DNA from 2 places in the Janthinobacterium sp. DSP2-3-3 genome. Region 2 is predicted to be linked to the other one. Evidence: predicted binding sites of a transcription regulator. Region 2 holds the regulator's gene; the other holds the start of a gene.

Region 1 (5,624 bases), on a different contig from region 2:
ACGCGCAGGGGGCGCGCGCCAGCGCCCCGTTTATCGCCGTCAACTGCGGTGCCATTCCCGAAGCGCTGATGGAAGCCGAATTCTTCGGCTGCCGGCCGGGCGCCTATACGGGCGCGCTGCACGAACGTCAGGGATTCTTCCAGGCAGCCCATGGCGGCAGTTTGTTGCTTGATGAAGTCGATGATCTGCCGCTGGCCATGCAGGTGAAGCTGTTGCGCGTGCTGCAGGAGCGCCGCGTGCGCAAGCTGGGCGGCAGTAGCGACGAAGCCGTTGACGTGCGCATCCTGTGCGCCAGCCAGCATGGCCTGGCGCGCGGCGTGGCCGCCGGCACGTTTCGCCAGGATCTGTTTTTCCGGCTCAATGTCATCGAGTTGGCGCTGCCGCCGCTGCGGGAGCGGCGCGGCGATCTGCAGGTATTATGTGAGGCAATCCTGGCGCGTCTGGCACCGGGCCAGGCCGTGAGCCTGGCGCCGCCGGTGCTGGCGGCCCTGACCGCGTATGCGTTTCCCGGCAATGTGCGCGAACTTGAAAATATGCTGGAACGGGCGCTGGCTTTTGCAGATGGCGGCGTGATCGCGCTCGATGGGCTGGGGCTGCAGTCGGCGGCGGGCATCACCCCGTTGCAGGCGGGGCCGGCCTTGCCGGAACGGCAACTGTGCCTGCCGGGCATGGCCGTGTGCGGCGTGCCGCTGGATGTGTATTTGCGCCAGGTCGAGCGCGACATGATCATGCAGGCGCTGGTGCAGGCGTGCTATCACCGCGTACGGGCGGCGCGCCAGCTGGGGCTGAGCGTGCGCCAGTTGCGTTACCGCATGCAGAAATTGACGATACAGGAAGCGCTACCTTGATGACAGCATGGACGATAGATGAAGACGGCTGGTGTGACGGCGCGCTGCGCTATGACTCGCCGTACCAGGATGCGCGCCCGGACGGTGCGCAAGTCGACTTGCTGGTGATCCATAACATCAGCTTGCCGGGCGGCCACTTTGGCGGACCACATGTGTCGGACTTGTTTACCGGTCGGGTAGATTATAATGCCGATCCTTCTTTCGCCGACCTGCGTGGCTTGCAGGTGTCGGCGCACTTTTTTGTGCGGCGCGATGGTGCGCTGTTGCAATATGTTTCTGCTGATCAACGTGCCTGGCATGCTGGCGCATCCACCTTCGAAGGACGCCCGCAGTGCAATAGCTATTCCATCGGTATCGAAATGGAAGGCGCGGACTTTGTCCCCTTCCAGCCGCAGCAATATCGCGTGCTGGCGGCGCTGACGGCGGCGCTGGTGGCGCGCTATGGCTTGTCCCAGGTGCGCGGCCACGAGCATATTGCACCGGGGAGGAAAACGGATCCGGGACCGTTTTTTGACTGGCATTTTTATCAAGAATGCTGGTTGGAAACTGTGCGCGGGCAGCCTGCGTTAGCGCTTACTACGCGGGGATTGGGCTTTCCATCCAAGCCCTGAAAAGTCAACCGAAATCGTATATGAAAATACAAAAAATTACGCTGGCGGATGCCGGAAAACTATTGCATCGCCTTTCGATGGGCACTACAATTAGTGCATAACTTGGATTTAAAGACTATATGTAGTGCCATCACAGACGTTTTCAGAATTATTACCAAAGCTACCCTGCTTGTTGATATGGCAACGGGAACTGGCGTTTCACCACCCTTGATCGTGTTTCGCGCCAGCCGGGCTGTACAGGTTGGCCGCATGATTTTTGGTTGTAAATTATTTACTATTTAGCAACAAACACCTGAAGAAACCCTGACCATCGGGCGTTCTATTCAACAACACACGCGGCAGCAAAACTGCAGGCTGACTTTAGCTGACAACGGGAGCTTCAATGCAATCACCACAAGATATTTCCATCCATCCAACGCCAGTATCGCCAGCGCCAGGCGCGGCCAATAGCGTGGCGAGCAAGGGCGCGGCATTGGGCGACTATCGCATCATCCGCCGCAACGGCGCGGTGGTGGCATTTGAGCCTTCGAAGATCGCCATCGCCATGACCAAGGCGTTTTTGGCCGTTAACGGCGGCCAGGGTGCCGCCTCGGCACGCATCCGCGACCTGGTGGAACAACTGACCGATGGCGTCGTCGCCGCGCTGGTACGCCGCCATCCGGGTGGCGGCACCTTCCATATCGAAGACGTGCAAGACCAGGTGGAACTGTCGCTGATGCGTTCGGGCGAGCACGACGTGGCGCGTGCCTACGTGCTGTACCGTGCCAAGCACATGGAAGAGCGTCGCCTGCAGAAGGAAGCGCTGGGCGCTTCCGCGCAAGTGACCGCACCCCAACTGAACGTGCTTGATAATGGCGTGCGCCGTCTGCTGGACATGCAGGAAGTGCGCGACCTGATCAACGCCGCCTGCGCCGGCCTGGAAAAGCACGTCGATGCCGACGCCATCCTGGCTGAAACGGTGAAGAACCTGTACGACGGCGTGCCCGTCGAAGAGCTGCACAAGTCGGCCATCCTGGCGGCGCGCGCGCTGATGGAAAAAGATCCGGCCTACAGCCAGGTCACGGCCCGCATCCTGCTGCACACGGTGCGCAAGGAAGTGTTCGGCAAGGAAGTGCCGCAAGCGGCCGCTGCTGCCGAGTACCTGACGTATTTCCCGCAATATATCGCCAAGGGCATCGCCAACGAGCTGCTGAACCCGGTACTCGCCAGCTTCGACCTGGAACGCCTGGCCAAAGCCATCGTTGCCGACCGCGACTTGCAATTCGGCTACATCGGTCTGCAAACCCTGTATGACCGCTACTTCCTGCACATCCATGACGTCCGCATCGAAATGCCGCAAGCGTTCTACATGCGTGTGGCCATGGGCCTGTCGCTGAACGAAGCGGACCGCGAAGCGCGCACCATCGAGTTCTACAATCTGCTGTCCTCGTTCGACTTCATGAGCTCGACCCCTACCCTGTTCAACTCGGGCACCCTGCGCTCGCAGCTGTCGTCGTGCTACCTGAGCACCGTCTCGGACGACCTGGAAGGCATCTACGACGCCATCAAGGACAACGCGCTGCTGGCCAAGTACGCCGGCGGCCTGGGCAACGACTGGACGCCAGTGCGCGCCCTGGGCGCCCACATCAAGGGCACCAACGGCAAGTCGCAAGGCGTGGTGCCGTTCCTGAAAGTGGTTAACGACACGGCCGTGGCAGTCAACCAGGGCGGCAAGCGCAAGGGCGCCGTCTGCGCCTACCTGGAAACCTGGCACATGGACATCGAGGAATTCCTCGACCTGCGCAAGAACACGGGCGACGACCGCCGCCGCACGCACGACATGAACACGGCGAACTGGATTCCCGACATGTTCATGAAGCGCGTCATGGAAAAAGGCGAGTGGACCCTGTTCTCGCCGAGCGAAACGCCAGACTTGCACGACTTGGTGGGCAAAGCCTTTGAAAAGGCTTACCTGGGCTACGAAGCCAAGGCAGCCGCCGGCGAAATCCGCTCGTTCAAGAAAGTCCAGGCGCTGGACCTGTGGCGCAAGATGCTGTCGATGCTGTTTGAAACGGGCCACCCATGGATCACGTTCAAGGATCCTTGCAACATCCGCAGCCCGCAGTCGCACGTCGGCGTCGTCCACAGCTCGAATCTGTGCACCGAAATCACGCTGAACACGGGGCCTGACGAAATCGCCGTCTGCAACCTCGGTTCCGTGAACATGCCGGCGCACATGAAGGAAGGCAAGCTCGATCACGTCAAGCTGGCCAAGACCATCCGCACCGCCATGCGCATGCTCGACAACGTCATCGACATCAATTACTACGCCGTCGAGAAGGCCCGCAATTCGAACATGCGCCATCGTCCGGTCGGCATGGGCGTCATGGGCTTCCAGGATTGCCTGCACATGATGCGCATCCCGTTCGCCTCGGACGCAGCGGTCAGCTTCGCCGACACCTCGATGGAAGCGGTCTGCTACTACGCCTACCTGGCGTCGACGGAACTGGCCGAAGAGCGCGGCCGCTATGAATCGTATGCCGGTTCGCTGTGGGACCGTGGCATCCTGCCGCAAGACTCGGTGAAACTGCTGGCGGAAGAGCGCGGCGGCTACCTGGAAGTCGATTCCTCGTCGGCCATGGACTGGACGCCGGTGCGCGAACGCATCGCCAAGTTCGGCATGCGCAACTCGAACTGCGTGGCGATCGCCCCGACGGCGACGATTTCGAACATCATCGGCGTGTCGGCCTGTATCGAGCCGACGTTCCAGAACCTGTACGTGAAATCGAACCTGTCGGGCGAATTCACCGAGATCAACGGCTATCTGGTGCGTGACCTGAAGGCACGCGACTTGTGGGATGAAGTCATGATCTCCGACCTGAAGTACTTCGACGGCTCCCTGGTAAAGATCGACCGCATCCCGCAAGACCTGCGCGACATCTACGCTACGGCCTTTGAAGTGTCGCCAAGCTGGCTGGTGGAAGCGGCTTCGCGTCGCCAGAAGTGGATCGATCAGGCCCAGTCGCTGAACATCTACATGGCGGGTGCTTCCGGCAAGAAGCTGGACGAGACCTACAAGCTGGCATGGCTGCGCGGTCTGAAAACCACCTACTACCTGCGTACCATCGCCGCTACCCACATGGAGAAATCGACCTCCAAGACGGGCGCCCTGAACGCCGTGGCAGTCGATGGCGGCATGTCGGCCAGCGCACAGAGCGCCCAGGCAGCGGTCATGGCGGCAGCCGCTGCCGCCGTGGTGGCACCCGTGGTGGCTGCGGCAGCAGACGACGCCGATGGTGAAGCCTGCTACCTGCGTCCGGGTGATGACGGTTTCGAAGAGTGCGAAGCCTGCCAGTAAAAACCTGCTGCGCAGCCCCCTCTCGGGTTCTGTGTTGCTCACCGTACTAAAGTACGGCTCCGCTACTCAACCCGATATCGGGCTTGCTCGCGACGGTTTTTAAAAAATTTAAAGTTGTCAGCCCAGCGCTGCTGGGCTGATTCAATGTTGTTAATGTCCGTATTGTCCGATTCAACGGGCCTGTTGCGGATCGCCGGCTTGCCGGCATGGAAAGGAAGAAGATTATGTCGTTGTCCTGGGATGATGAAAACACGTCGGCAGCAGTGCCGCGTCCGGCGCAGCAAGCGCCGTTGGGAAATGCCGAATTGAACGCGCCAGCGGGCGCCGAGCCGTCCGAAGCCAATGCCGAACAAGTGGCGCGCCGCGTGAATGCCGACGACAAGCGCATCATCAACGGCAAGACGGACGTCAACCAACTGGTGCCGTTCAAGTACAAATGGGCGTGGGACAAATACCTGGCCGGTTGCGCCAACCACTGGATGCCGCAGGAAGTGAACATGCAGCGCGATATCGAGCTGTGGAAAAACCCGAACGGCCTGACGGAAGACGAGCGCCGTCTGGTCAAGCGCAACCTGGGCTTCTTCGTGACGGCCGACTCGCTGGCAGCAAACAATATCGTGCTGGGCACTTATCGCCACATCACGGCGCCGGAATGCCGCCAGTACCTGCTGCGCCAGGCGTTCGAGGAAGCGATCCATACGCACGCCTACCAGTACATCGTCGAGTCGCTGGGCCTGGATGAAGGCGAGATTTTCAACGCCTACAACGAAGTCAAGTCGATCCGCGACAAGGATGAGTTCCTGATCCCGTTCATCGACATGCTGACCG
Region 2 (5,624 bases):
AGGCGGGGCCGTGGCGGGAAGCACCACGGCGCTCGCTTGCCGTCCCTGCAGATAGCGCAGCGATTCGTACAACAGTTCGGCCAGCGGCGCCGCCCTGGCGTAGGCACCGGGATGCCCCGCATTGCTGCGGCCCAGGCCATTGATGTAAGCGGTCACCGCGCCGCCAGGGCCCGCAGTTTGGGCCACAGTTTGGACTACATACACGCCAGTGGCGGGATTCCACTCGGCGTCAGCATTGTCTTGCGGCAAAAAATCGGGCGCGCTCCAGCGCTGCCTGCCTACGTGGGCCAGCGGCGCGCGCAGCACGCCGCCATACACGGGGGCGGCGCTGGCGGGCATGCCATTCAAGTGGCCAAACACGCCCACGCGCACCCTGCCGCCATGGCGCTGCACGGCGCCCACCGGCTTGTAGTTCTTGCCATACGCCCGGCACAAGTCGTCGCGCAGCGGCCCTTCATCGGCGTCACACACGCGTACGCGCGCAAGGAATACGCCGTGCGTGGCAGCAAAGCCTGGCGCGTCGCAACTGCCGCCCGCAGACTGGCTGAGGCTGGCATCACCGAACAGCAGGCGGTTGCGGCAGGAAACGATGGCCAGTTGTGCCAGCGCAAACGGTGTCGCCGCCGCCACGTCGGCATGCAGGACCTTGCGCGGGAAAAAGGTGGGATGGGCAAAGAAATCGATGGGGCCGTCGGCGTCGGGCAGATAGGCGCGCTGCAGCACCGTCTTGCGCACTTCGTCGATGACGCGGTCGCCGCCCGTCAAGGCAGAGCGCACAATGTCGAGCATGCTGGCGCTGGCCCAGTTGAGAAAGTTGCCGCTGAAACTGTCGCCGCCGCAGCCGTGCAGCGCATCGGCCGGCTTTAACACGGAGAAGTAAGCGGTCGCTACGCGCAAGTCTGGCAGCATGGCGCCATCCTTGCTGCGATACGGATAGCTGTAGCACATGCGCGTATGAAAGTAACCGGCGTACTCGCGCTGCGGCGCATAGTCGCCGCCATGTGCGGCGGCGGCGGCCGCATGTGTAAGGGACAGGTTGAGCAGCAGGTTCGGCGGCACGCGCGCACCGTGCAAGCCCGCGTCGGCCCGCGCCAGCGCCACCGTGGAGGCGGCGTCCGCAGGGACGCCGGCCGCCAGGACGCCACCGCAAGTCAGGCCAACCAACAGCCGCCAGACGCGGCCTGCGCGCAGCCACGCGGACGGCAGCGCGGACGGCAAAGCGGATGACAACGCCCTCATGGCCCCGCTCCAGCCGCCTGCTTGCGGTAGTAGCTTTGCAGCACGACTTGCGTGCTTTCCTGCGCACCAAAACCGATGGCCGTGATGCGGTATACATAGCTTTCCGTGGCCAGACCGCCGGCCACTACCGCCGCCTGCGCGCCCGGCGGATGAAACGGCAGCAATTCGATGAGGTAGCGGGGCCGGCGCGACGGCAGGAAACCCTGCCCCGTCTGCATGGCGGCGCCCGTAAACTGGCCGTATGGAACCGCGCGGCTACTCCCTTCGGCGCCATCCAGGTCCATGCTCAACCAGAGCGCCGGCGCATCCGGGGCTGCGGGCAGGCACAAGCCCAGTGCGCCTGCCTCGCCGCAATCGTCCGCGAACCCTGCCGCACTGCCTGATGCGAAAAGGCTGCTGCGTCCCGGCACGCCGGGCAAGCCTTCGATATCGTTCTGCGCATCCACCAATGCCTCCTCCGCCGCCTGAAACGCGATTTGCCGGTCGCGCTCGCCGCGTGCCGCCTTTTCGCCCTGCAAGGCCATCTGCGCCGCCGATATACCCAGCAGCAGGATGATCACTAGCAAGCACAGCACATACACGAGGGTGGCGCCACCGTGGCGTACACGAACTACGCGACAGCGGACGCCCGTGCCAGCCATCGTGGCGCCCGCCTAGGCCGGCCCGTTGCGCAGCATGATGCTCGCCTGCACCAGTTGCCGCAGCCTGGCGCGCGTTGCCGCGGGCAAGGACGCGCGCGCGACGCGTACGCCCGTGTCGCCAGCGCCGTGCGCCTCGGCATACGCCTTGCCGAACAGGTCGAATTGCGCCGGCCCCAGTTCCGCCATCTTGTCCAGCTGGCCCGCCTCGCCATGCAACAGCAGCGCCACGCGCACGCTGACCACGCGCTTCCAGTGCGTGCGCCGGTGAAAATCGCGCTGGCGCGCTGCCGCATCCGCACCCGCCAGCACCAGCGCCGCATCGTAGGCGTCGAGCGCGCTGGCATTGACATACTGGTTCGCCACGCCATCGTGCAGCGTATCCGTGTCGAGCCCATACAGCACCTGAAAGCCGTCGACGCCACGGATGACGGCGTCCGCGCCCCAGCCGTTTGCGCCACGGTATTTGCAGCGCAACTCGCCCTCGCCATCGGCGCCCTGCGCCACATAGAAAATGCTCCAGCCCCGCTGCGCCTCCGTTTGCGCGGCGCCCACGCCAAAGCCGGCGCAATTGAGCACGGAACCGTCGCCGCCCGCCTCCTTGCCGGCGCCGTAATAGCGCAGGGCCAGCACGTCGCTGCCATGCAAGGCGTCGGGCAGCGCGCCGCTGATGCCCTCACTGTTCTTGCCAAGGCTGTGCGCGTCGAGTCCGGCGATATTGGCACTGTCGTACGCGGCATGGGCGACGGGCGCGGCGCTGCTGTCCCAATTCACATACGCCGTCTGGCGCACGGCGCGGGCGATGCTGTCGAGCGCATAGCGGCCGTTGTCGTCCAGGCGCGCACTGGCGGACTGGTCGCCATAACTGCCGCTGGCCGCCAGCAGCATGGTACTGGCCGCCAGCATCAGCAGCGCGCCCAGCGTCAGGGCCACCAGCAACTCGATCAGGCTCATGCCCCGATACCGGCGCCATGCGTTAGGCATGCCATTCATGCGCCGCCTCCGCCCAGCTGGAATGCCAGCCTGGGCAGCGACTCGCCTGCCGCATTCACGTCGGGCGAGCCATCGGGCAAGCGGGCGCGCCAGCCCAGCTTGATGACGATGGGCGCACCTTTGCCACCGCTACACGCCCAAGGCAAGCCCTGGGCGGCGGCATCCCAGGCAGGCGCGTCGCGGCAGATACGCAGGCGCGCGCCAGGCAAGACCGATTGCAGTTGCTGTTTCCATTCGGCGATATCGAATTGCGCCAGCTCGGCCGCGCTGCAGGCGGCAGCGCCGAAACAGTCGGGAGCGCCGCCGCCAGCGTCGGCGCCGTCCGCCGCCGCGTAGGCCACGTTCAGGTAGGAATTGCCTACATCGGGACCATGCATGAGCACGCTGTTCGCGCGTATGCGTTCGGCCATGCCGGCGGCCAGTTGCACGCCCGCCGACAGCAGCGCCGATTCATGGCGCGCGCGCAGGGCGCTCAGTTGCAGGATACTGGCACCCAGCAGACCCAGCGCCAACAGCAGCAGCGACACCAGCACCTCGACAAGGCTGCTGCCATCCATGGGACCACGCGCGCCGCTATGCATGAGCTTCTCCTGCTGAGAGAATGAAAACCGGACTGGAGCCGCGCGGACGCCCGGCCCAGCTACACGATAGGCGCGCGCAGAAACGCAGGCATGAGGCAGCGCAAACGTCGCCGAGAAAAGAAGGAAGAGAGGGAGAAAGTGAAGGAGAAAAAAACGCCTGGATTGATCAGGCGGCTTGCCAGCCGAGCGCTGGCGTGGTGAAAACGGGGCGCACAACCGGCCCCATCTTCGACAAAGTGAACGTCAGGTGAGCGTCAGGGTTTGCTGCGCGCCTGCCCCACTTCGGCAATCGCATCCTGGAACTCGGCCAGGTCTTCGAAATTCTTGTAGACGGAGGCGAAGCGGATGTAGGCGATCTTGTCCAGACGCTTGAGTTCCTGCATGACGAGTTCGCCGATATAGCCGGAATCGACTTCGCGCAAGCCGCTGGTCAGCAATTTTTCCTGGATGGATGCGATGGCCGTATCCACGGAGGCGGCCGCGACGGGACGCTTGCGCAAGGCCAGCATCAAACTGCCGCGCAACTTATCCGCAGCGAACTCCGTCCGGCTGCCATTCTTTTTGACGACGGCTGGCATGATAAGTTCAATGCGTTCGTAGGTGGTAAAACGCTTGTCGCATTTGCCGCAGCGGCGGCGGCGCCGAATGGCATCCCCGTCCTCCGATACGCGCGTATCGAGAACCTGGGTATCGCCGTGCTGGCAAAATGGACATTTCATGAGCTGGCTACAACTTTATAGTAATAATGAGGGAAATCGCCGCCCTTGTACAAAGGGCGCCCGAATCACTCCGGGCGCCCTTGGGCACGACTGGAATGTGTCAGACAGAATCTTACTCTGTATGACACATTCTGGACAAATAATTATGCGTACACCGGGTGCGCGTCAGCCAGCACTTTCACCGCCGCTTTCACGCGTTCGATGGTGGCGGCGTCATGCGGATTGTCCAGCACGTCGGCGATCAGGTTGCCCACTTCTTCCGCTTGCGCTTCCTTGAAACCGCGCGTCGTCATCGCCGGGCTGCCCAGGCGGATGCCCGAGGTGACGAAGGGTTTTTGCGGGTCGTTCGGGATGCCGTTCTTGTTGCAGGTGATGTGCGCGGAACCAAGGATGGCTTCGGCTTCCTTGCCCGTCAGGTTCTTGGCGCGCAAGTCGACCAGCATGACGTGCGATTCAGTGCCGCCGGACACGATGCGCAGGCCACGCTTGATCAGGGTTTTCGCCAGCACGTCAGCGTTCTTGATCACTTGCTTCTGGTATTCGACGAATTCAGGGCTCAGCGCTTCCTTGAAGGCGACAGCCTTGCCGGCAATCACGTGCATCAGCGGGCCGCCCTGGATGCCAGGGAAGATGGCCGAATTGATGGCTTTTTCGTGTTCAGCCTTCATCAGGATGATGCCGCCGCGCGGGCCGCGCAACGATTTATGTGTGGTCGAGGTGACGAAGTCGGCGAACGGCACCGGGTTCGGGTACAGGCCGGCGGCGATCAGGCCCGCGTAGTGGGCCATGTCGACCATGAAGTAGGCGCCCACTTCCTTGGCGATCTTGCCGAAGCGCTCGAAGTCGATCTTTTTCGAAAATGCCGACGCGCCGGCGATGATCAGTTTCGGCTTGCGTTCGCGGGCCAGGCGTTCCATCGCCTCGTAGTCGATGTCTTCTTCCGCCGTCAAGCCATACGACACCACGTCGAACCACTTGCCGGACATGTTCAGCGGCATGCCGTGGGTCAGGTGGCCGCCTTCGGCCAGCGACATACCCATGATCAGGTCGCCTGGTTTCAGCATGGCAAAGAACACGCCCTGGTTTGCCTGCGAGCCGGAGTTTGGCTGCACATTCGCGCATTCGGCGCCGAACAGTTTTTTCACGCGGTCGATGGCCAGTTGCTCGGCGATGTCGACGAATTCGCAGCCACCGTAGTAGCGCTTGCCTGGATAGCCTTCGGCATACTTGTTGGTCAGCTGCGAACCTTGCGCTTCCATGACGGCCGGCGAGGTGTAATTCTCCGACGCGATCAGTTCGATGTGGTCGTGCTGGCGCGTGTTCTCTTTTTGAATGACGGCGAACAATTCAGGATCGACGTTGGCGAGGGTGTGATCTTTTGCAAACATGTAAAAACTCCAAGTATGAGGGTGCTTGTACTGGCAGGTTGGATCGAATGAGGGGAGCCGACGTTA

Evidence for each region. Region 2 encodes NrdR, which represses ribonucleotide reductase genes. Its sites were predicted from a motif close to CACNANATNTNGTG; they were not measured.
Region 1: a site for NrdR is predicted at 1,573-1,586, ahead of ACP7DE_RS10460 (ribonucleoside-diphosphate reductase subunit alpha). Genes of this name have one in related genera too.

The regions. Positions count from the first base shown of each region.
Region 1 is NZ_JAFCWA010000004.1:321,320-326,943, forward strand. It holds gene ACP7DE_RS10450 (sigma-54 interaction domain-containing protein) at 1-848, shown strand, start outside; gene ampD (1,6-anhydro-N-acetylmuramyl-L-alanine amidase AmpD) at 848-1,459, shown strand; gene ACP7DE_RS10460 (ribonucleoside-diphosphate reductase subunit alpha) at 1,842-4,796, shown strand; gene ACP7DE_RS10465 (ribonucleotide-diphosphate reductase subunit beta) at 5,021-5,624, shown strand, end outside.
Region 2 is NZ_JAFCWA010000018.1:10,509-16,132, forward strand. It holds gene ACP7DE_RS25845 (pilus assembly protein) at 1-1,239, opposite strand, end outside; gene ACP7DE_RS25850 (pilus assembly PilX family protein) at 1,236-1,880, opposite strand; gene ACP7DE_RS25855 (PilW family protein) at 1,893-2,861, opposite strand; gene pilV (type IV pilus modification protein PilV) at 2,867-3,451, opposite strand; gene nrdR (transcriptional regulator NrdR) at 3,706-4,170, opposite strand; gene glyA (serine hydroxymethyltransferase) at 4,314-5,558, opposite strand.